3 regions of the Stenotrophomonas sp. YJH_SMC_123 genome follow, and region 3 is predicted to be linked to each of the others. Evidence: predicted binding sites of a transcription regulator. Region 3 holds the regulator's gene; each other region holds the start of a gene.
What was found. The regulator FliA, encoded in region 3, starts transcription of late flagellar genes. The targets are predictions, from matches to a motif close to TAAAGTTTNNCNNNCNNNGGCCGATAA.
Positions count from the first base shown of each region.

Region 1: a site for FliA is predicted at 2,798-2,824, ahead of AC5P5W_RS14125 (methyl-accepting chemotaxis protein). Genes of this name have one in related genera too.
Region 2: a site for FliA is predicted at 2,446-2,472, ahead of AC5P5W_RS01645 (GGDEF domain-containing protein). Genes of this name have one in related genera too.

Region 1 is NZ_JCAFRM010000006.1:33,225-41,032, forward strand. It holds gene AC5P5W_RS14105 (PAS domain S-box protein) at 1-726, shown strand, start outside; gene AC5P5W_RS14110 (hypothetical protein) at 867-1,013, opposite strand; gene AC5P5W_RS14115 (putative quinol monooxygenase) at 1,033-1,323, opposite strand; gene AC5P5W_RS14120 (DUF5694 domain-containing protein) at 1,386-2,474, opposite strand; gene AC5P5W_RS14125 (methyl-accepting chemotaxis protein) at 3,055-4,881, shown strand; gene AC5P5W_RS14130 (GGDEF domain-containing protein) at 4,878-6,317, opposite strand; tRNA gene AC5P5W_RS14135 (tRNA-Leu) at 6,623-6,708, opposite strand; gene AC5P5W_RS14140 (response regulator) at 6,841-7,221, shown strand; gene AC5P5W_RS14145 (SOS response-associated peptidase family protein) at 7,345-7,808, opposite strand, start outside.
Region 2 is NZ_JCAFRM010000001.1:350,869-358,676, forward strand. It holds partial or broken gene AC5P5W_RS01640 (MFS transporter) at 1-902, shown strand, start outside; gene AC5P5W_RS01645 (GGDEF domain-containing protein) at 998-2,413, opposite strand; gene AC5P5W_RS01650 (TonB-dependent siderophore receptor) at 2,700-4,949, shown strand; gene AC5P5W_RS01655 (cation diffusion facilitator family transporter) at 5,133-6,113, shown strand; gene nfi (deoxyribonuclease V) at 6,152-6,826, opposite strand; gene gpmA (2,3-diphosphoglycerate-dependent phosphoglycerate mutase) at 6,920-7,669, shown strand; gene AC5P5W_RS01670 (hypothetical protein) at 7,782-7,808, opposite strand, start outside.
Region 3 is NZ_JCAFRM010000013.1:24,206-32,013, reverse strand. It holds gene AC5P5W_RS20200 (chemotaxis protein CheA) at 1-1,833, opposite strand, end outside; gene AC5P5W_RS20195 (protein phosphatase CheZ) at 1,836-2,441, opposite strand; gene cheY (chemotaxis response regulator CheY) at 2,441-2,833, opposite strand; gene AC5P5W_RS20185 (RNA polymerase sigma factor FliA) at 2,891-3,637, opposite strand; gene AC5P5W_RS20180 (MinD/ParA family ATP-binding protein) at 3,634-4,521, opposite strand; gene flhF (flagellar biosynthesis GTPase FlhF) at 4,508-6,124, opposite strand; gene flhA (flagellar biosynthesis protein FlhA) at 6,270-7,808, opposite strand, start outside.

The DNA.
Region 1 (7,808 bases), on a different contig from region 3:
GTGCTGCTGGACCCGGAGAGCAACGCGGTGGACCTGCACGCCGACCTGCTGCTGCGCCTGGGCACGGCAACGGTGCCGGTGGACCTGACCCGCGCCTGGCTGCGCGATGACGAAGGCCACGTGCGCGGCGCGGTGTGGGTGCTGCGCGACGACACCCAGCAGCGGGCACGCCAGCGCGAAGCCCGCCACCTGGCCGAGATCGATCCGCTCACCGAACTGAGCAACCGCCGCGGTTTCGAGGTGCACCTGCAGCAGGCGATCACCCGCGTGGAGCGCACCGGCCAGGCCGCCTCGCTGATGTACATCGATCTGGACCGCTTCAAGCCGGTCAACGACACCTGGGGCCATCTGGCCGGCGATGCCGTGCTGTGGGCGGTGGCCAGCGTGCTGCGCCATGGCGTGCGCGATTCGGACGTGGTGGCACGGTTGGGCGGCGACGAATTCGCGGTCATCCTGTCCGGTTGCACGCCGCGGCGTGCGGCCCGCATCGGGGGCGAGCTGCTGCACACCCTGGCCGCGCTGTCCATTCCGTGGGACCAGGACCGGCTGCGGATCGGTGCCAGCATCGGTATCGCGCCGCTGGCCGGCGGCATGAGCGTGGACCAGGCGGTGGCTGCGGCCGATGCCCAGTGCTACCGGGCCAAGGCGATGGGGCGCAACAACGTGCAGGTGCAGGGCGAGTTGTCCCAGCTTCCGGGTGACGATCCCGACGCCGCGGAGGACTGATCTCAGCCTGTGAGAGGACGCGCGCGAATACTGCGCGCACTCCACTCACGCAGGTAACCTCCATGAATGCCTGGAACCCGGTTGCGGTACGCAAGTTCATTCCGGCCCTGATCGGCTGGTGCCTGGCGCTGGCCTCCTGTCTACGCGCCGAACAGCTGCGCGGCGACCTGCACGCACGGGCGTTGTTGCCCGTGTTGCAGCAAGGTGCAGTCGCGCTGCTGGTCCTGAGCCTGTCCTGCACGGTTGCGGCCTGCCTGTTGCTGTGGCGGCATGGCCGCAGCGATCATGTGCATCCCGCTGCAGGCACTACACCCGTACGGCATCCATCAGCAGGAACCGGCACGGCGCACACTGGAAGGCATTGATCTGTGGCACCAGGCGCTGGAAGTGTTCGCTGGCACAGTGCAGGTCGAGCGCGGCGCGGTCGGGCCACAGCTCGATGAAGATGAAGTGGCCCGGATCCTTCTGGTCGACGAACAGTTCATAGCCGAGGCAGCGCGGCTCGCGCAGCGTGCACGCCACCAGCTCCCGGTACAGGGGAAGCACGGTGTCCACCGCATCGGGATGGATGAAATCCTCGGCGATCACTTTCAGCATGTCGGCACCTGCGAATCGGGTCTTGCAGGATAGTGCCGGCGCATGGCCGGCACCTGTTCCCGTCAACGCAATACCGTGTCCGCACTGACCAGCCGCACGTCATGCATCTGATTGAGGTAGGCCTCGTAGTAGCCCTTGTGCGAGGCACCCACGATGGCCAGCATGCGTCTGCCAGGATGCTGGCTCAGCACGTCGCGGATGTTGGCGACCATGCGCAGGTTGCGGGTTTCCCAGTAACCGACGTACATCCGGCCGAACGCCTTGGAGGACGGCTCGACGAGCGTCGCGCCGAAGTCGCTCTGGTAGGCGGCCATCGCCGCCGCCGGGCTGTTGTAGTCCCGATACAGCGCCATGACACCGCCGGGCTTGTCCAGATCGGCCACGAGGCGTTCATCGGCCTCCCGCCGCGCGCGCGAGTGCGTATTGTTCCAGGCACCGGTGATGGCCGCGCTGGCCGCCGCTTCATCCTCGGCGGGCGTGGGCGAATCGGCCGTGTGGTCGTCCACGGCCCACAGGCGTTCCTGCCCGAGGCGGGCGGCGACCTCGGCGGCGATCAGGTGGGTTTCATTGCGGCGAACCAGGCCTTTTTCGAGGATCTCGACCAAGGCAGGTGTCAGTCCATCACCGCCTTTGCGCTCGGACGCAGGCAGGCGCAGCCACTGCACCTGCGCCGAGCCGCGTTCACCCGCTGCCAGGAACAATGCTGCGAGCCGACGACGCTGGGCGGGCGTCGGCTCGTCCGGCCAGGTCGCAAGCAGGTGCTCGGCCTGGGTGTTCGCCGTAGGCACGTCCAGTCCGGTCGCAGCCTGCGCAGCGGTGGTGTCGAAGCAGTAGGTGGCCACGCTCTCCGCATAGCGTGCCGGGTAGCGACGCATGAAATCGCACTGCAGGCCTGACAGGTCTTCGGTGGCGATCAGCTCGGGCTTCCAGGCGACCAGTCGCTGCAGCAACGGTTCAAGCAAGGCGGTCTGGAAGGACTTGGGCAGGCCGGACAAGTGGGGGGTGCCCAGTACCAGCACTTCGTTCGGGCGCCCGGCAGGCGGGCCCTTCAGCTGGTCGGGATGGAAGCTGGGGCGGTAGGTGGCGTCGGCAGCGAAGGCGCCGCTGCTGCACAGGCCCAGGATGAGGAAACTGGCCAGGCGTGGGAACATGAGATCTCCGTGTCAGTGAGCGTCCTGCGGTTCGCTGCATGCTGGCCAGTTTCATCTACCACCGGATCTCCCGTTGGTCATGCAAACCTTTTCCGCTTGAACTGCATCCGCGTGCCGGGCAAGGCTATGCCCAGTGACGGCGACAACGCGCGACATATGCCCTGACGACACCCGGTGCCGAGCAGAACCTGCCCAGCCGGCGCCTGGCGAAACCGCTCGGAGGTGCCCCTGTCGCGCGTGAGCAGAATGTGAAGTGCATCGCGATTGTCTACCGCATCCCTGCAGCAGCATCTGAAGATGCGACGGACGTCGCGGAATCCGGCTAAAGCCACCGATCGCATCGCCGATATTCCCTCTGGATCCCGCTCAAGTCGCCCGCTGCAGGACCCCAGGCTGCCCCCGACGGGCGGCCCGCGCTGTGTGTTCCGCCGCTCCCTATGCCGATCGCACCCGCACCAGACGTTCTTGCCAGCCGCTCGAGGGGTGCCTGCCGGTACCTGTAGTCCCAAGCAACTGAAGTTGCCGCCGGGCATCCCGCCCGTCGGGTCGCAACCGCTTACCGGACACCGAGGATCAGACAATGCTCATTCCAGGCTTTACGGCGGGCGCGCAGGCGCCGGCCGAGCTGCATACCCGTTGGTCGCCGTGGCGCGCCCTGCTGGGCGCGCTGGCACCGCAGCACCGCAGCGGCGTCGAGGCGGCGGCCGATGGCCGTGCCGAGCTGGAGGCGCAGGTCGCGGCGCTGCACCGGGTCCAGGCGGTCATCGAGTTCGCCCTCGATGGCACCATCCTGCAGGCCAACGAGAACTTCCTGCAGGCGATGGGTTACCGGCTGGAGGAGATCCAGGGCAAGCATCATTCCCTGTTCGTCGACCCCGAGCAGGCGCGCAGCGCCGGATACCGTGACTTCTGGGCGCGGCTGGGTCGTGGCGAATATGACGCGGGCCAGTACCGGCGTTTTGGCAAGAACCAGCGCGAGATCTGGATCCAGGCCTCGTACAACCCGGTGCTGGACCGGCAGGGGCGTCCGTACAAGGTGGTCAAGTTCGCCACTGACATCACTGCGCAGAAGCTGCAGGCGGCCGACTCGGCCGGCCAGCTGGCGGCGATCGACAAGTCGCAGGCGGTGATCGAGTTCAGCATGGATGGCCGCATCCTGTCGGCCAACGACAACTTCCTGGCTGCCACCGGTTACAGCCTGGATGATGTGCGTGGCCAGCACCACTCGCTGTTCGTCGAACCTGAGTATCGCAGCAGTGCCGAGTATCGGCAGTTCTGGGAAAAGCTCGGCCGTGGCGAATATGATGCCGGTCAGTACCGGCGCCTCGGCAAGGGCGGACGCGAGGTCTGGATCCAGGCGTCCTACAACCCGATCCTGGACCTCAACGGGAAGCCGTTCAAGGTGGTCAAGTACGCCACCGACATCACCGCGCAGGTGCATGAGAACCAGGCCATGCAGCGTGCCGTGGCGCAGACCCGTGAAGTGGTGGCGGCCGCCAAGGAGGGCGACCTGACCCGGCGCGTGGCCACCGCCGACAAGACCGGGCCGATCGCCGAGCTGTGCGAAGGGGTGAATTCGCTGGTCGAGGCGATGGCCGCGATCATCGGCCAGATCAAGTTCGCCGCTGACACCATCGCCGTCGGTGCCACCGAGATCGCGCAGGGCAACAGCGATCTGTCGCAGCGCACCGAGCAGCAGGCAGCGTCGCTGGAAGAGACCGCGGTGTCGATGAAGGGCCTGGCCGAGACCGTGCAGCGCACCGCGACCAACGCACGGCAGGCCAGTCAGCTGGCTGGTGGTGCCGCCGATGTCGCCGCGCGCGGCGGTAACGTAGTGCACGAAGTGGTGGAAACCATGGCGGTGATCAACGCGTCCTCGCGCCGCATCGTCGACATCATCGGCGTGATCGACGGCATCGCCTTCCAGACCAACATCCTTGCCCTGAACGCCGCGGTGGAAGCCGCGCGTGCGGGCGAACACGGGCGTGGCTTCGCCGTGGTCGCCACCGAGATCCGGGAACTGTCGCAGCGCTCGGCCAGTGCCGCCAAGGAGATCAAGCAGCTGATCGATGCGTCGGTGGCCAATGTCGGTGCCGGTACCGCGCAGGTTGAGAGCGCCGGCCGCACCATGGACGAGATCGTGGTCAACGTGCGCCGGGTCAGCGACCTGATGTCCGAGATCAGCACGGCCGCGCAGCAGCAGAGCGACGACATCCAGCAGATGAACCATGCCGTCGATCTGATCGACCAGGGCACCCAGCAGAACGCCGCGCTGGTCGAGGAAGCTTCGGCCGCGGCGCGCAGCATGGAAGAACAGTCGGCGCAGCTGCTGCAGACGGTGGCCAGCTTCCGCGTGCAGGGTGGGGCGGGGCACATGCATGGTGCGGCGGTGCTGCGCGCGGTCTAGGCGCGGCGGTCGGCGTGTTGTTCCCCGGCCTCGACGGCCGGGGCGGCGTGCACGCAGTTGCGGCCGGCATGCTTGGCCCGGTACAGGGCCTGGTCGGCACGCTCGACCAGGCTGCGCGGGTCACCCTCATCATGCGCGGCCTGCCAGGCCACGCCGATGCTGATGGTCACGTGGGCCTGGGCGGCGGGCAGGGCGGCGGCTTCCACGGCGGCGCGCAGGCGCTCGCCCAGGCCCAGGGCGTGGCCGATGTCGGGCGCGGGCAGGGCGGCGATGAACTCCTCGCCGCCGTAGCGGGCCAGCAGGTCATCACCGCGTTGCAGGCAGCCGTCGAGGATCGCGGCGACCGCCTGCAGGCGGCGATCACCTTCCGGATGCCCGTAGGTGTCGTTGAGTCGCTTGAAGTGGTCGATATCGATCATCAGCACCGCCAGCCCCACGCCCTGGCGACGGGCGCGGCCGTGCGCGCTGCCGAGCGCTTCATCGAAGTTGCGCCGGTTGCCGAGCCCGGTCAACGGATCGCGCCGGGCCAGCAGCGCCAGCTCGTCGCGCTCACGCTGGATCTGCACCTGGGTGAGCACGCTGCGCAGGGCATGGCCGAGCATGGCACCGATGAACCCCACGGTGGCCAGGGTCGGCTGCAGGCGTGCCACCAGCAGCGCCACCATCATCAGCAGCAACGGCAGCATCAGCGGCACGCCGGCATCGACGATGCGGCGGAGGTTGCGCGGCACAGCCACCGCCGGTGGGCGGTACGTGCTGCCGGCCAGCACTGCCAGCAGCACGAACAGCCCGCTGATCAGCAGGTCGCCCCAGCCACCATCGGGTACCTGCGGCTGCCAGGTATTGATGTAGAGCGCCATCAGGAAGTAGCCGAGCGCGTAGATCGTCAACGTGCGGAAGAAGTCGCGGCGGTCGGCATTGTCCTCGGCCAGGAAGCGGATCAGCGCGAAGCAGAACACCAGGCTGTTCTGCACGTTGCTCAGGGTGTGCAGGCATTGCGTCCACAATGCGGTGTTGAGGTGTGCCATCGCCCGCGTATGCACGAAGTACAGCAACCACAGCAGCGCGATGACCGCCAGGTCCACCGCACGGATACAGCGGTTGCCGCCGCCTGGGCTGGCGGCCACGTAGGTCAGCGGAATCCGGTAGAACACATACAGGATCAGCGACGAGGCGGTCATCTGCGCAGGGCTGAGGCCGGCCGCATTGCGATACAGCAGGGCCAGCAGGGCCAGCGAGAACAGGCCGACGGCAGCGCCCAGCGTTCGCCACTTGCAGGCCGCCTGGCTGTCGCGCGCGCGTCGCACGCAGGCCAGAGCGGCCAGAAGGGGGGCGGTGATCAGCATCAGGTAGGAGCCAACCGGGTCCTGCGGGCCGATCAAGGCAATGACGAGCGCGTGCGTGACCATGAAAAACAGTGCCGCACGCAACGTCATGCATTCCCCCGCCCCCAGATCCGGCTGGGATCACGATAGGCAGAAGTAGGTGAGGCTGGCAAGAAAAGTGTGCGCTAGTGCTATTCGCAACCTTGTCGGCTGTCACATTTTCGTTTCATCGGGGTGACACGACGGCGTTGCCGTGGGCGTACGTCCAGAAGTCGCGGGGCTGCCCCCGCACGTGGCGATGGGCGCGCAGTATGTCGGCGAGCGTGGGAGGGGCATGCTGGGGCATCCTCGCCAGTGTCGGCGCTCCGGTCCGGGAAATGCAAAAGGCCAGGTCATGGACCTGGCCTTTGATGCAGTGGTGCCGGTGAAAGGACTCGAACCTTCATGGGGTCACCCCCGGCTGATTTTGAGTCAGCTGCGTATACCATTCCGCCACACCGGCAGGCAGCGTGCGAGTGTAACCGAGGTCGGCAGGAGATGCCTAGTAGGAGAGCCTATCAGGGCGGTTCCTGTCGGCATTGGCCCCTTGGTAGCTATACTCCCGACGTGCAATTGCCTCCAGGAGCGGTAGCTGATGACAGTGTTGCAGGACCTGAGGGTGCTGGTGGTCGAGAACGACGAGATGAGTGCGGCCCTGCTGCAGATGCAGCTGGTGCATGCCGGTGCGACTGTGGTCGGGCTTGCCGCGAGTGTGTCCGAGGCCCTGCGGCTGCTGGAGCAGAGCACTCCTGACGTGGCCCTGCTGGATTACCGGCTGGCCCGCAACGAGACCAGTGAGCCAGTGGCTGCAGCGCTTTCGGCGCGTGGCATTCCGTTCGTGCTGGCCACCGGGATGCTGGCCGAGCAGCTGCCTGCGCCGATGCTGGCCGGCCTGTTGCTGGTCAAGCCGTACCTGTCGGCCGATCTGTCGCGGGCGCTGGCGCGTGCGATGGGACGCTCCAGCGCCAAGGCCTGAGCCGCTCGCCACGCACCGGCAGGGGGAAGCTGCGGGGGCTGAATCCTCACGTCTGCGATGCGCGGCGGCAACCCCTGATCCAGGAGCCCTGCCCACGCGCGGTTTTTCATTCGCGTCCGGCGCTCAGCCCGCTTCCTCGTACACGTAACGGATTTCCTCGCGGTCATCGAGGATGCGGTACTGGCGCGCCAGATCATCCGGTTCGGGGTTGAGCCAGGCGTCCAGGTGTTCCCTGCGGATCGGTACCACGCCGCGGTCATGCCCGGCAGCGGCGACGTCGCTGGGCGGTGTGTCGGTGATCGTGGCAAACGAAAGCAGGCGGCCTTCCGGTCCTTCCCATTCCGCCCAGAGGCAGGCCAGCAGCAGGTCGCGGGGTGGATCGGGGCGGAATTCGAGCACCACGTCCTGCTCCTTTTCGTCGGCATCGAGGCTGCGGCCGGCGATGGCGTGGCGGGGCACGTGCTCGTAGAACGCCTGCACCACCACCACGCCGTGGCGCAGTCCGAACGCACCCCGCCAGTAACCTTCCAGGCTGTCGCGCCGCGCGTTGTAGGTGCCGGGGTACAGCACGTCGTTGCGCGCCGGCT
Region 2 (7,808 bases), on a different contig from region 3:
GGCATGCTGCTGGCCGGGCTGTTGGGCACCGCGCTGACCCAGGGCTTGATCGCCTATACCGCCACGCTTGCGCCGCCCGAGCAGCGCGGGCGCCTGGTGGGCGTGGTGCAGGGCGGCGTGTTCATCGGCCTGTTGCTGGCGCGCGTTGTATCGGGCGCGGTCGCGGCCACCGTCGGCTGGCGGGCGGTCTATCTGCTGTCGGCAGCGCTGATGGCGGCCCTGGCCGGGCTGCTGTGGCGGCGCCTGCCGGCGGTGCCGGTGCCGGCGGTACCACCGCGCTGGCGCGAACTGCTGGGTTCGATGCTGGGCATGCTGCGCCGGGACCGCGCGCTGCGCGAGCGTGGGCCGCTGGCATTGCTGCTGTTTGCTGGCCTCAACGTGTTCTGGGCGGCGGTGCCGCTGCCGCTGTCGGCGCCGCCGTTGCAGTGGTCCACCGCGGCCATCGGCGCACTGGGCCTGGCCGGCGTAGTGGGCGCCTTGATGGCGGCGCGGGTCGGGCACTGGATGGACCGTGGTTTCGCCGGTCGGGTCAGTCTCGGCGGGCTGCTGCTGATGCTGGCCGCGTGGTGGCCGCTGCTGGGCCTGCCGCAGTCGCTGTCGTTGCTGCTGCTGGGCGTGATCGTGCTCGACCTCGGTGGGCAGGCACTGCACGTATCGAACCAGGCGCTGCTGCTGCGTGCACCGGCAGAACAGCATGGACGCCTGGTGGCGTTGTACATGCTGTTCTATGCAGTGGGCAGTGGTGCCGGTGCGGCTGCCGGGCCCTGGATGCAGGCCCGGCATAGGTGTGCCTGCTGGGTGCAGGCATCGCGGCACTGGCGCTGCTGTGGTGGGCAGCATGGCGGGTGGTGGCGTCCAATGCATCGGCTGGCGGGCGAACCGGTAGAGTCGACTGTCGGTAGAGTCGACTGTCAGTCGACTGCTCTTCGCCCCGCGTGCGAAAAATCCCGCGCTGCGTGCGATAGTCGACCAGCGGTCGACTCTACCTGTCCTGTCGTCATCGCTGCAGTGCACGCCGTCCCGGTGCTTCCTCAAGGTCCGCGCTGGCCACTACCACGCGGTTGCGGCCGCTGCGCTTGGCCTCGTACATCGCCGCATCGGCCCGTGCCATCAGCCGCTCGTAGTCCGGGTGGCCGTCATGGCCGGCTACGCCGATGCTGGCGGTCAGTGCCAGTACCTGGCCGTTGGCCAATGCCACCGGTGACTGCGCGATCTGCCGCCGCAGGCTTTCGGCGATCACCGCGGCCTGTGATTCACTGGCCGCGACCAGCACCACCACGAACTCCTCGCCGCCATAGCGGAACAGGTAGTCACTGCCGCGGGTCAGCTGGCCGAGCAGGCCGGCGACGTGCTGCAGCGCGCGGTCCCCGGCGTCGTGGCCGTGGCCGTCGTTGATCGCCTTGAAGTGATCCAGGTCGAGCAGCAGCAGCGAGAACGGCGTGCGGTTGCGCGTGGCCAGCTCGATCTCCCGGCGCAGCACGGTAGGCAGGAAGCGGCGGTTGAGCAGGTTGGTCAGCGCATCGCTGCCGGCATCCAGCTCGCCGATGCGCTCGAACAGCAGCGTCATCAGGGTGCGGATGGCGGCCAGGTCCTCGCGGATGGCCGGCAGCACCGCCAGTCGTTGTGCCGGGGCATCGTTGCTCGCCCGCTGCAGGTTGCTGTCGATGCGGGCCATCAGCTGGCCGACCTGCCGGGTCTCGCTGCTCTCGCCGAAGCTGGGGATGCCCTTGTGGGTGAACCACAGGCCGAACTCGGAAGTGGCCAGGCTGGCGCTGTCGCTGGCCTGTACGTGGCCAGCGAGCGCGTAGAGCAGGGCGTTCTCCCAGTCCAGCAGCAGTGCGCGCTGGCGTTCGCGTTCGGTGCCGACGTTCTGCACCAGCGAGAACAGCCGGTACGCAGCATCGGCGCGGGTCGAGCGCTCGCGTGCATGGGTATAGGCCAGGGTCATGCCTTCCATGGCGATGTCCATGATCGCGCTGAGGCAGTCGATGGCGGCGAACGCAGTGGCACTGTCGGGCGCGTCGTCGTGCAGGCGCACGAACAGTTCGTGCTTGAGCACGCGCGCGCCGCGGGTGACCAGGTCGACCGGAATACCGACCCGGGCATGCACATCGCCGATCACCCGCTGCGAGGCAACGGCGCCGGCAATACCGTCGGCATTGGTGGTCAGCAACTGCACCAGCCAGCGCTGCATGGCCGGCTGCAGGCGCTGCTTGACCTGATCGTGGGACAGGAAGCGGCGTGCACGCCCGTCCTGCAGCAGTACCTCGTAGAAGCGTTGGGCCAGCGCCGGCGGGGCATCGGCGGCGGCGGCGTGCAGCAGCGCGGTGGCGGCAGGGCCGGCCTGTTGCAGGCAGTGCTGCCAGGCCTCGGCCAGCGGTTGGCTGGCATCGTCCAGTTGGGGTGGTTCCACGTCGATCTCTGACTGCGTACGGCAAACCACGGGTATCGGCCGCGGTGGCGCACGGTTGATGGCGGGTTGGCCGGTCAGTTTATGCGCGATGCAGGGTTGCACGGCGCGCAAAGCACGTCGGCGCCGCGGCGGCAATGAGTGAACGCATTTGAGAATCACTCGCATTGATGGGAGAATGCGCGCACGGATCGGCCCGCAGGCGACTGCAGCGACGCTCCGCCTCCCCCTCGTCGTTGCCTCAAGCCCTTTGCCAGAGGCCCCGTTGCCCTGCCAGAAGGTCCAGATCATGTCTCCTGCCGTTGTCCTTTCGCCGCGCCCGCTGGCGCTCGCCGTTGCCGCCCTGCTGGCGGGAAGCGCCCTGACCGCCCGGGCTGAAACCGACGCCACCGATATCGACACGGTGCATGTCACCGCCTCGCAGATTGCCCGCCAGGCACTGGGTACCTCGACCATCACCGCCGAGGACATCGCCAAGCGCCCGCCGGCCAACGACATCGCCGAGCTGCTGCGCACCATGCCAGGCGTCAACCTCACCGGCAACAGCGCCTCGGGCCAGTACGGCAACAACCGCCAGATCGACCTGCGTGGCATGGGCCCGGAAAACACCCTGATCCTGGTCGACGGCAAGCGCATCGGTGCGCGTGATGCCGTGCGCATGGGCCGTAGCGGTGAGCGCAATACCCGCGGTGATACCAACTGGGTGCCGGCGGAAATGATCGAGCGCATCGAAGTGCTGCGCGGCCCTGCGGCGGCACGCTATGGCTCCGGTGCGTCCGGTGGCGTGGTCAACATCATCACCAAGCGCCCGACCGGCGACCTGACCGGAGCGGTCGACCTGTATGGCCTGGTGCCCGAGCACAGCGCCGAAGGCGGCAGCGAGCGCGTCGGCCTGCAGCTGAGCGGGCCGATGACCGACACCCTGTCGTTCCGCCTGTACGGCAACCTCAACAAGACCGACGCCGACTCACTGGACCTCAACCGCCAGTACGCCACCAACCCGAACGCGGTGCCGCCGGCTGGCCGCGAGGGTGTCAAGAACCGCGACGTCAACGCGTTGCTGCGCTGGGACATCACCGCCGACCAGGTGGTGGAGTTCGAAGCCGGCACCAGCCGCCAGGGCAACATCTACGCCGGTGACCGCGCGGTCAGCACTACCGGTACCTCGACCGGCGTTGACCTGGCAGCGCTGGCCGACGGCGAAGCGGAAACCAACCGCATGTACCGCAACACCGGCGCGATCACCCATCGCGGCCGCTGGGGCGACGTGACCTCGCGGGTGACCGCCGCGGTGGAAGCGGTCAACAACTCGCGCATCAATGAAGGCCTGGCCGGTGGCCCGGAAGGCAGCTTCAACGGCACCGACTGGTCGACCTCGCGCCTGCGCAACTACCAGCTGGATGGCGAAGTGAGCTTCCCGACCTCGCTGGGCAGCGTCGAGAACATCTGGACGCTGGGCTTTGAATACCTGGACAGCCGCCTGACCGACCCGTACTCGATGAGCCAGTCCAGCAGCAGCGGCGGCGGCATCCCGGGGCTGTCGGCCGATCGCGCGCGGGGCAAGGCCGACGCGCAGACCACCGCAGTGTTCGTCGAAGACAACATCTACCTGGGTGAGCGCTGGATCGTCACCCCGGGCCTGCGCTTCGACCACCACAGCCAGTTCGGCAACAACACCAGCCCCAGCCTCAATGCGCAGTTCCGCATCAACAGCGACTGGGTGGTGAAGGGCGGCATCGCCCGCGCGTTCAAGGCGCCGAACCTGTACCAGTCCAATCCGGACTATCTGTACTACACCCGTGGCAACGGCTGCCCGAATGCACTGCCGAGCCTGGGTGCCGGTTGCTACATGCGCGGCAACGCGGACCTGAAGGCGGAAACCAGCCTGAACAAGGAACTGGGCATCGAGTGGGCACCGCAGAGCGGCTGGCAGGCCTCGTTGACCTACTTCCACAACGACTACAAGGACAAGATCCAGGCCGGCTACACCCAGATTGGCCTGACCGCCGACACCAAGGGCCGCATCTTCCGCTGGGAGAACGCGCCCAAGGCGATCGTGCAGGGGCTTGAAGGCAACCTGGTGATCCCGCTGCTGGGCGAGCAGGGCAACCGCCTGAAGTGGAGCAACAACTTCACCTACATGGTGGAAAACGAGAACAAGAGCACCGGCCAGCCGCTGTCGGTGATCCCGAAGTACACCGTCAACACGATGCTGGACTGGCAGGCCACCGACAAGCTGTCGGTGCTGCTGACCGGCACGTTCTACGGCAAGCAGGAACCGGCCACCGCCAACATCAACAATGATCCGCGCTGCACCGGCAGCTGCGATCCCTCGATCGCGCTGCAGGACCGCGGTGCCTACAACATCTGGGGCGTGAGCGCGCGCTACAAGGTGACCGAGACGGTCAGCTTCGGCTTCGGCGTGAACAACCTGGCCGACAAGCGCCTGTTCCGCGAGGCCAACAGCAGCGATGCCGGTGCGGCGACCTACAACGAACCGGGCCGCGCATACTGGGCCAGCCTGCGCTTCGGGTTCTGACCGCACGCGGACGCCGGTCCGCTGCGGTCGCCAGGCCAGGCCTGGCGCTGCCGGCCACGCTCCGGTAGCGCCGGGCCTTGCCCGGCGACACCGGCGCCGCGCGCCTGCAATGTTATAAACACCGTAATAGTCTCCCCCGCCAGCACGGCGTAGCCTGCACCGCATCGCAAAGGAGCTGTTGCCATGGGCCACGACCACGATCACCTGCCATCCCAGATCCGCCACGAGAAACCCTTGTGGTGGGCGCTCGGCCTGACCTCCACCTTCCTCGTCATCGAGGTGGTGGGCGCGTTCTGGACCAACAGCCTGGCGCTGCTGTCCGACGCGGCACACATGGCCACCGATGCACTGGCACTAATGATTGCGCTGGTCGCGGTGCGGTTGAGCCGACGCCCGCCGGACGCGCGCCGCACCTACGGCTATGCACGCCTGGAAGCGCTGGGCGCGATGATCAACGGCGCCATGCTGTTCGTGGTCGCCGCCTACATCCTGTGGGAGGCGATCGGTCGTTTCCGCGAACCGCAGGAGATCGCATCTTCGGGCATGCTGGTGATCGCCGCCGCAGGCCTGGTCATCAACCTGATCTCGATGCGCCTGCTGCAGGCCGGCAGCGGCGAGAGCCTGAACGTGAAGGGCGCCTACCTGGAAGTGTGGGCGGACATGCTTGGCTCGGTGGCGGTGATCGCCGGTGCGTTGTTGATCAAGTGGACCGGCTGGAAGCCGATCGACCCGATCCTGGCGGTGCTGATCGGCCTGTGGGTACTGCCGCGCACCTACGTGCTGATGCGCGAGGCGATCAACGTGCTGCTGGAAGGCGTGCCCAAGGGCATGGACGTGGCCAAGGTGCGCGACAGCCTGTCCGGTCATGCTGCGGTGCTGGACGTGCATGACCTGCATGTGTGGGCGCTGGCCTCCAGCACGCCGGCGCTGACCGCGCACATCGTGATGCGCGACGGCACCGACGCCGATGCGCTGCGCCGTGAGCTGGGCGGGCGCCTGCACGATGACTTCGGCATCGAGCACGTGACGCTGCAGATTGAAGCGGACCACTGTGGTGAAGCCTGCGCTGGACCGGCGTCGGCCAAGGGCGGCGCGCAGCAGGGCCATGAAGGCCACGACCACGGTGAGGACGCGCAGGGCCATCGCGGCCACGTGCATCATTGAATGAAAATGAAAGCCGCACCGGGGAATGCCCGGTGCGGTCATTCGTCGCGTCGCGAGGCCAGCCGATCCGCCAGCCGGGTCGGTTCCGGCAGCCGGTAACCGCGCAGCGTGCGCTGCACCCAGTCCAGCGCGGTATCGGCACTGACCCGATGGCCGCCGGCCACGAACAGCGGCTTGCAGCGCACCTTGCTGCGCAGCACCCAGCCCAGTTGTTCGTCGCCATCCTGCAGCGGCGCATGTGCACCGGCCTCGGCGCCCGGTTCGACGAACCGGCCCACCAGCTTCGACTTGGCCACGCCGATGCTGGGCAGGTCGGTGACCACGCCCAGATGCGCGGCCACGCCCAGCCGGCGCGGATGGCTGATGCCATGGCCATCGACGAACACCAGGTCCGGCGTGCGCGGCAGCAGCGCCAGCGCGGCCAGCAGTGCCGGCAGCTCGCGGAAGCTGAGCAGGCCGGGGATGTAGGGCATCACCGTGGGGATGCGCGCGATCTCCTGCGCCACGGGCTTCAGCGTCTCCACGTCCAGCAGTACCGCCGCGGCGCGGGTGATGGCGCCGTCGTCTTCAAAGCCAACATCCAGCCCGGCCAGCCAACGGACGTCGCGTGGCAGGCGGTCCTGGCGCTCCACGCGGCCGGCCAGCTGGAGCTGCTGCGCGCGTGCCGCAGAGACGCTGCCTTCCCAACATCCGGGATCGATCACCGTATTCATCGGTCACAGCATCGCACGGGCGGCGCCACGGCCCGGTGAGCGGCGGCCGGGCTACAATGGCGGCCTGCCTTTCCTCGCGTTGGAGACCCTGCAGTGACCCGTAAACTCGTACTGTTGCGCCATGGCCAGAGCCAGTGGAACCTGGACAACCGCTTCACCGGCTGGGTCGATGTCGACCTGACCGAGCAGGGGCGCCGGGAAGCGGCCGCCGCCGGTCGCCTGATGCGCGAGGAAGGCCTGCAGTTCGACGTCGCCCACACCTCCGTGCTCAAGCGTGCCATCCACACCCTGCAGGGTGCGCTGGCCGAGCTGGAGCAGGACTGGCTGCCGGTGAACAAGTCCTGGCGCCTCAACGAGCGGCACTACGGCGGCCTGCAGGGGCTGGACAAGGCCGAGACCGCGGCCAAGCACGGCGAAGAGCAGGTCAAGGTCTGGCGCCGTTCGTACGACATCCCGCCGCCGCCGATGGACCTGGAAGATCCGGGCCACCCGATCCATGACCGCCGCTACGCCGGTCTGGACCGCAACGCGCTGCCGGGCACCGAGTCGCTGGCCACCACCCTGGACCGCGTTCTGCCGTACTGGCACGACGCCATCGCGCCGCAGCTGAAGGACGGCAAGACCGTGCTGGTCACCGCCCACGGCAACTCGCTGCGCGCGCTGTACAAGTACCTCAACAATGTCTCGCGCGAGGAGATCCTCGAGCTGAACATCCCGACCGGCATCCCGCTGCTGTTCGAACTGAACGACGACCTGACCGTGCAGTCGTTCCGCTACCTGGGCGACCCGGAAGCAGCGCGCAAGGCCGCCGAAGCCGTGGCCAACCAGGGCAAGGCGAAGTAAGAAGCACAAGGCCGGCGCAAGCCGGCCTTCGCTTTTGTAGAGCCGAGCCCACGCTCGGCCGGCGCTGTCGCAACCCGGTAGAGCCAAAACCCATGGGGGCTGCATCAGCCAGCTACGAGGGATCCATGCGGCGCACCTT
Region 3 (7,808 bases):
GCTGCGCAGGCCATCCACATCCAGGATCAGCGCCATGCGACCATCGCCGATCAAGGTTGCACCGGCGTAACCGCGCAGGCCGCGCAGGGCCTTCGGCAGTGGCTTGATGACCACTTCCTCGCGCCCACGGACCTGGTCCACGACCAGGCCGAAGCGCGCTTCGCCGGCCTGCAGCACCACGATGGTCAGCAGGGTCGATGCGGCCGGCGTCACATCCAGCCACTGCCGCAGATCGACCAGCGGCAGCGTGTGCGAACGGCGGTCGAGCACGGCACGGCCATCGAACCAGCCCAGCGAGGTGGGCGGCGCGTGCAGCACCTCCATCACGCGCGCCAGCGGCAGCGCATAGACGTCCTCGCCGGCCTGCACCAGCAGGGTCGGCAGGATCGCCAGGGTCAGCGGCACGCGGATCAGGAAGCGGCTGCCGCGGCCCAGCTCCGACTGGATCTGGATCTGCCCGCTGAGTTCGCGGATGCGCGACTGCACCACGTCCATGCCGACGCCGCGCCCGGAAATATCCGTGACCTGCTGCTTGGTCGAGAAGCCGGGCAGGAACACCAGGTGCAGGCACTCCTCGCTGCTCAGGCGGGCGGCGGCTTCCGGATCGATCAGGCCCTTCTCGCGTGCCTTCGCGCGCAGCTTTTCCGGATCGATGCCGGCGCCATCGTCCTGCACCTCGATGCTGACGTAGTCACCTTCCTGCTGCGCCGACAACCGCACATGGCCCATGCGCGGCTTGCCCTGCGCTTCGCGCAGGTCGGGCATTTCCACGCCATGGTCGATGGCGTTGCGGACCAGGTGCACCAGCGGGTCGGCCAGCGCTTCGACCAGGTTGCGGTCGAGCTCGGTTTCGGCGCCGATCAGCTCCAGGTCCACTTCCTTCTTCAGCGAGCGGGCGACGTCGCGGGCGACCTTGGGGAAGCGCGAGAATACCTTGCCCACCGGCTGCATGCGGGTGCGCATCACCGCCGACTGCAGGCGCGCGGTGGCGATGTCCAGGGTGGACACGGCGCGGTCCAGCTCCTCGTCGCGCAGGCGCGCACGCAGGGTCTTGAGCCGGTTGCGCGACAGCACCAGTTCGCCGATCAGGTTGACGATCGCATCCAGGCGCTTGGTGTCCACGCGCACGGTGTGTTCGGCTTCGGCCAGCGGCTTGGCGGCCGGCTTGGCCACCGGTGCCGGTGCGGCCGCCGGGCGCGGGGCGGCGATCGGTGCCGGCGCCACCGCAGCTGCGGGCCTGGCGCCGGGTGCGGCGCCGCCGTGCAGCTGGTCGAGCAGGGCTTCGAACTCATCTTCGCTGATCAGGCCGTCGTCGGCCTTCTTTGCCGGCGCCACCGCAGTCGGTGCGTTGCCACCGTGCAGCTGGTCGAGCAGCGCCTCGAACTCGTCGTCGGTGATCAGGTCGCCGGCACCGGCCGCCGGTGCGGCGGCAGCGGCGGCAGGCGCTGCTGCACCTCCATGCACGTCGAACTGGGCGATCAGGTCCGGCGGTGCATAGCCCGGCTCGGTGCCGGAAGACACGGCATCGAGCATCGACTGCAGGTAGTCCAGCGATTGCTGGGCGGCGTCGAAGTGATGGGCCTGCAGCACGGCCTGGCCGGCACGTGCAGCGCCCAGCGCTTCTTCAGCGGCGTGGCACAGCTCGACCATGGCGGTGACACCGAGGAAACCCGCGCCGCCCTTGAGCGTGTGGTAGCCCCGGAACACCGCGTTGAGCTGTTCGGTGTCCTGCGGTGCCTGCTCCAGCGACACCAGCTGTTCGCCGAGGCGATCCAGGATTTCCTGTGCCTCGATGATGAAATCGGCAGTGATGTCGTCGGATACCGCGCTCATGCTTACAGCCCCAGATCCGACAACAGGTCGTCGGCGTCGTTCTGCGAGACCGCGTGGCGGTCCAGTCCCTTCAGTGCCGGCCCGGCCAGTTCCGGGTCGGTGCGATGCTGTTCCGGCGGCAGGCCGAGCGCGCCGAAGCCTTCATGCACGCGGCGGACGATGCCGACCACGCGACGGATGATCTGCCCGGTCAGGTCCTGGTAGCTCTGGGTCAGGGCGATCTCGGTCAGGTTGTGGCGGATGCGCTCGAGCTGCACGTCCTGGCCTGGCTGCAGGCCTTCGGCGCGCAGCTGCTCGGTCAGGCTGCGGCATTCCTCGGCCAGGTCCAGGGTGCGGTGGGTGGCCTGTTCGGTCATCGCCACCACGTGGTCCAGACGTGCGCACGCATCGTCCAGTTCGCCGGCCTCGCTGGGCACGGTCGGCAGTTCGCCCAGGGCCTGCCCCAGCTCGCGGGCCAGCCGCGAGAGGCCGCTCATCATCGGCTGCGTGCGCAGCGCGACCAGTCCGTCGATGCGTTGCCGCCAGGCGGCTTCGTCACCGGACTCCAGGGCATCCAGGGCTTCCTGCAGGCGCAGGGCGAGGGCGTTCTTGTCGACCGTGGTATCCATCAGGCGCTGGCCGCCAGGCGTTCGAAGATCTTGCCCAGCTTCTCTTCCAGCGTCTGCGCGGTGAACGGCTTGATGATGTAGCCGTTCACGCCGTTCTGGGCCGCTTCGATGATCTGCTCGCGCTTGGCTTCGGCGGTGACCATCAGCACGGGCAGGGTCTTCAGCTTGGCGTCGGCACGGATCGCCTTGAGCAGTTCGATGCCGGTCATCACCGGCATGTTCCAGTCGGTGACGACGAAATCGAAGGGCTGGCTCTGCAGCAGCGACAGCGCGGCATGCCCGTCCTCGGCTTCGGCGGTGTTGGTGAAGCCCAGATCGCCCAGCAGGTTCTTGACGATTCGACGCATGGTCGAGAAGTCGTCGACGATGAGGATGCGCATGTTCTTGTTCAAAGCAGAGTTCCTTTGTTGTTCATTCCGGGCGGCCGGGGGCAGTCGCCTCGGGGATGTTCATTCTTCCAGGCCGGCGTCGACGGCCTCGAAAATCTTCAGGCGGCCGCGCAGGCGCAGCACGGCCTGGCCATGGATCTGGCAGACCCGCGACTCGCTCACGCCGAGCACCGCGCCGATCTCCTTCAGGTTCAGCTCCTGCTCGTAGTACAGCGAGAGCACCAGCTGTTCGCGCTCGGGCAGGTGGCCGATGGCCTTGCCCAGCTCACGGCCGAACTCGCCGCGCTCCAGCACCTGCTGCGGGGTCGGGCCGCCCTGGGCGACGGTATCCAGTTCGCCCTGGTCTTCGATGCGCGACTCCAGGCTCAGCACCTGGCCACGTGCGGCGTCTTCCATCAGCCTCAGGTACTCGGGCAGCGGCATCTCCATCGCGGCGGCCACTTCGGTGGCGCTGGCGGCACGGCCCGTGCTCTGTTCCAGGCGGCGGATGGTGGCGGCGGCGTCGCGTGCACGGCGGTGCACCGAGCGCGGCACCCAGTCGCCACGGCGGATCTCGTCGATCATCGAGCCGCGGATGCGGATCGAGGCATAGGTCTCGAACGAGGCGCCCTGGTCGGCGTCGTAGCTGCGCGAGGCTTCGATCAGGCCCATCATGCCGGCCTGGATCAGATCATCGACTTCGACGCTGGCCGGCAGGCGCGCGGCCAGGTGGTGGGCGATGCGTCGCACCAGGTCCGAATGCTGGGCGATGACCTCGTTGGCCGCCGAGCGCTGGACTTCCCTGTACTGGTGGGCTGCGCCTTTCATGCGGCCACCCCACGCTGCTTGAGGATGCGTTCGAGGAAGAACTCGACGCCACCGCGCGGTTCGGTCGGTGCCTGCCAGCGCGCGGTGCGGCGTGCGATCTCGGTGATCGCCAGCGCCGACGGGCTGGACGGATAGGCCTTCACCACCGGCTGCTGGCGCTGCACCGACAGGCGCAGCCAGTCATCCTGCGGCACGCAGCCCAGGTAGTTCAGCGAGACATCGGCGAGGAACTTCTCGCAGACGCGGGTCAGCTTCTCGTACAGCACGCGGCCCTCGTTCGGGTCGCGCACCATGTTGGCCACCACCTGGACGCGGTCCACGCCGCGCTCGCGCGACAGCACCTTGATCAGTGCGTAGGCGTCGGTGATCGAGGCCGGTTCGTCACAGACCACCACCACGGTGTCCTGCGCGGCCTGGCAGAAGGTCAGCACGCCGTCGGTGATGCCGGCGGCGGTATCGACCACCATGATGTCCAGCTCGCGTTCCAGTTCGGAGAACACGTTGACCAGGCCGACATGCTCGGCCGGGGCAAGCTCGGCCATGTGCCGGCGGCCGGAAGCGGCCGGGACCACCAGCACGCCGTTCGGGCCTTCGACGATGACGTCGTCCAGCGAGCAGCGGCCGGCCACCAGGTCGGCCAGCGTAAAGGTGGGGTTCAAGCCCAGGATCACGTCGATGTTGGCCAGGCCGAGGTCGGCGTCCAGCAGCAGCGTGCGCTTGCCCATGCCGGCCAGCGCCACCGCCAGGTTGGCGGACACATTCGTCTTGCCCACGCCGCCCTTGCCGCCGGTCACCGCGATGGTGCGCACAGGGCCGAGCGGCTCGCTGCGGGTGGCCGACAGCGGGAAGGTCTTGGTCAGCTTGGCGTACTCACGCGACGGCATGGTTCAACTCCGGGTTGCAGGGCATATCGGCCGCTCGGCGCAAATCTTCAAGGCGAAGTACAAGATTGGCTGCACTGGCCCGGTGCAGGTCCTCCGGGACGTCCTGGCCATCGGTCACCCAGGTGATCGGCAGGGCGTGGTCCACGGCCACCGACAGGGCGTTGCCGAAGCGGCCGGTCTCGTCCAGCTTGCTCAGCACCAGGCCCTGCAGGTTGGCCGCACCGAAGCGGCGCACCACCTCGTCCATGTCGCCGAAGCTGGTGTTGGCCGGCAGCACCAGCAGGGTGCGCACCTGGCGCGCGGCGCGCAGCCACTGCAGCTGGGCGGCCAGGGCACGGTCGCGCGGGCCCAGGCCGGCGGTATCGATCAGCACCAGCTTGTAGTCCTTCAAGCGTTCCAGCAGCTGGTCCAGGTCGGTGCCGCTGTTGGCCTCGTGCACGGCGATGCCGAGCTGGCGGCCGTAGCCATACAGCTGTTCACGGGCGCCGATGCGGGTGGTGTCGGTGGTGACCAGGGCGACGTCACGCGGGGCGTGCTTCTCGGCGAAGCGCGAGGCCAGCTTGGCGATGGTGGTGGTCTTGCCGGCGCCGGTCGGGCCGACCAGCGCGATCACGCCGCCTTCTTCCAGCGGGTCGACCGGGGCGATCGGCAGCTTGCGCGAGATCAGCCCCAGCATCAGGCCGCGGCCACGATGGGCTTCGGTTTCCAGCGGGATCTGCATGGCCACGTCGCGGGCCAGCCCGGCGTCGAAACCGTACTCGTCCATCAGGTCCAGCGCGGTGGCGCGCACCGGGCTGCCACGCAGGCGCTCATCGGTGAAGCGGTTCATCTCGCGCTCGATCACCTGGCGCATGCCGGCCACTTCCTGGCGCAGCTGGCGGATCTCGGCGTCGTCCTGGGCAACCACGGTCAGCGTCGGTGCCGGGGCCAGCATGGGGGCCGGGCTGGCCTCGATAGCGGCTTCGACCGCTGCCGGTTCGCTGGCGGCGATCCCGGGCTGCGCGTCGATCACGGCAGCGGTCGGCAGCGGCGGCGGCAGCACGGCCGGGGCCACGCTTTCGTGATGCGCCTCGTGCGGCGGGTCGATCTGGAAGCGCGCGCGGTTGGCCGGCACGGTGGCGGCCGGTGCAACGATGGCCTCGGCGAACGGGGCGAAGATCTGGTCCGGCGGTGCCGGTTCGTTGACGGCGGCGCGGGCCAGGGTGGCGGCGAAGCCGGTGCTGCCCCGGGTCGGCACGATCTCGTCGGCGCTGTCCAGGGTGCGGCCGGTGGCACCGACGGCGGCGCGGGCGAGGGCGGCCACTGCCGAGGTGGTGGCCGCGACCGGTTCCGGCGCCGGGGTGCTGCTGCGGCGGCGGGTGACGGCGGCGATCACCGCGTCGGCGGCGGTGCGCGGCTTGGGTGCCGGCGGCGGTGCGACGTCACGGCGCGAGGCTTCCAGTGCACGCTGCACGGCGCTCTCGTCGTAGTTGGCGGCGGCGACGATCTCGATGCCTTCCTCGATCCGGCGGTTGGACAGGATCACGGCGTCAGGACCATGTTCCTTGCGCACCAGGTTCATGGCCGAGCGCATGTCGGCGGCGACGAATCGTTTGATTTTCATGCTGTGGTCACGGGGCGAAGACGGCGGGGTGGCGGTCGGAGAACTCGGGTGGTCGGTGGTCTGCACGGTGCGGGTTCCCCTTGGTATCTGTCTGTTGCGTTGGTTCGAAAGTGGTGTCTGTTTTCTGGCGCATCGCAGGGCGGCGTCAGCTGATCGTTCCGACCAGCTTCAGGCGCTTGTCCTCCGGCACCTCGCTGTAGGCCAGGACCGACAGCGACGGAACGCTGTGGCGGACCAGGCGGGCCAGCGCGGCGCGCACCGGGCCAGGTACCAGCACGACCGCGGGCTCGTTGCGGGCTTCCTGCTTGCTGACACATTCGGCCAGGCTCTGGTGCAGTCGCTCAGCGAGTCCGGGTTCCAGCGCGGCGCCGTTGCCCTGCGTGGACTCCTGCAAGACACGTTCCAATTGCGGGTTGAGGGTGAATACCGGCAGCTCCGCCGACATTCCGGCGATCTCCTGCACGATGAAGCGGCCTAGTGCGGTGCGAACAGCGGCGGTCAGCACGGCCGGGTCCTGGCTGCTGGGCGCATGTTCGACCAGTGCCTCGGCGATCTTGCGCAGCTGGCGGATCGGAATGCGCTCGACCAGCAGGTTCTGCAGCACGCGCACCACCGCCGACAGCGGCAACGCCTTCGGCGTCAGATCTTCGACGAGCTTGGGCGCGCTCTTGGCAAGGTTGGCCAGCAGGTGCTGCACTTCTTCGTGGCCGAGCAGTTCCGGCGCGTGCTCACGGATCAGGTGCGACAGATGGGTGGCGACCACGGTGGCCGGATCGACCACGGTGTAGCCCAGCGTTTCGGCCTGGGCGCGCTGGTGCGGCTGGATCCAGGTGGCGTCCAGGCCGAACGCGGGGTCCTTGCCGGCGATGCCTTCCAGCGCGCCGAGCGCGCTGCCCGGGTCCAGCGCCAGCTCGCGGTCGGGGTGGATCTCGGCGGTGGCCACCGGCACGCCGTGCACCAGCACGCGGTAGCCGTTGGCCGGCAGTTCCAGGTTGTCGCGGATGTGCACCGACGGGATCAGGAAGCCGACATCCTGGGTCAGCTTGCGGCGCACGCCCTTGATGCGCGCCATCAGTTCGCCGCCCTGGTTGCTGTCCACCAGCGGGATCAGCCGGTAGCCGACCTCCAGGCCCAGCGGATCGACCGGGCGCAGTTCGTCCCAGCTCAGTTCGGCAGTCGGTGCCGGTGCGGCCGGGCGGCCGAGTGCGTTGAGTGCGGCGGCATCGGTGCCACCGCCTGCCGCATCGGCAGGCGGCGCCTTGCCCTTGCGGTACAGCTTCCAGGCGATGAAGCCGAGGATCGCGGCCAGCGTCAGGAAAGCGACGTTGGGCATGCCCGGCACCAGGCCGACCACGCCGATGATGCCGGCGGTGATCGCCAGCGCACGGTACTGGCCGAACACCTGGCCGGTCATGGCCTGGGCCATGTCCTGCGAGCGCGAGGCGCGGGTAACCAGCATGGCCACGGCGCTGGAGACCAGCAGGGCCGGCAGCTGCGCTACCAGGCCGTCACCGATCGACAGCAGGGTGTAGGTGGCGGCGGCTTCGCCGAACGGCATGCCATGCTGCAGCACGCCCACCGCCAGGCCGCCGAGCATGTTGATGAACAGGATCAGGATGCCGGCAATGGCATCGCCGCGGATGAACTTGCTGGCGCCGTCCATCGCACCGTAGAAGTCGGCTTC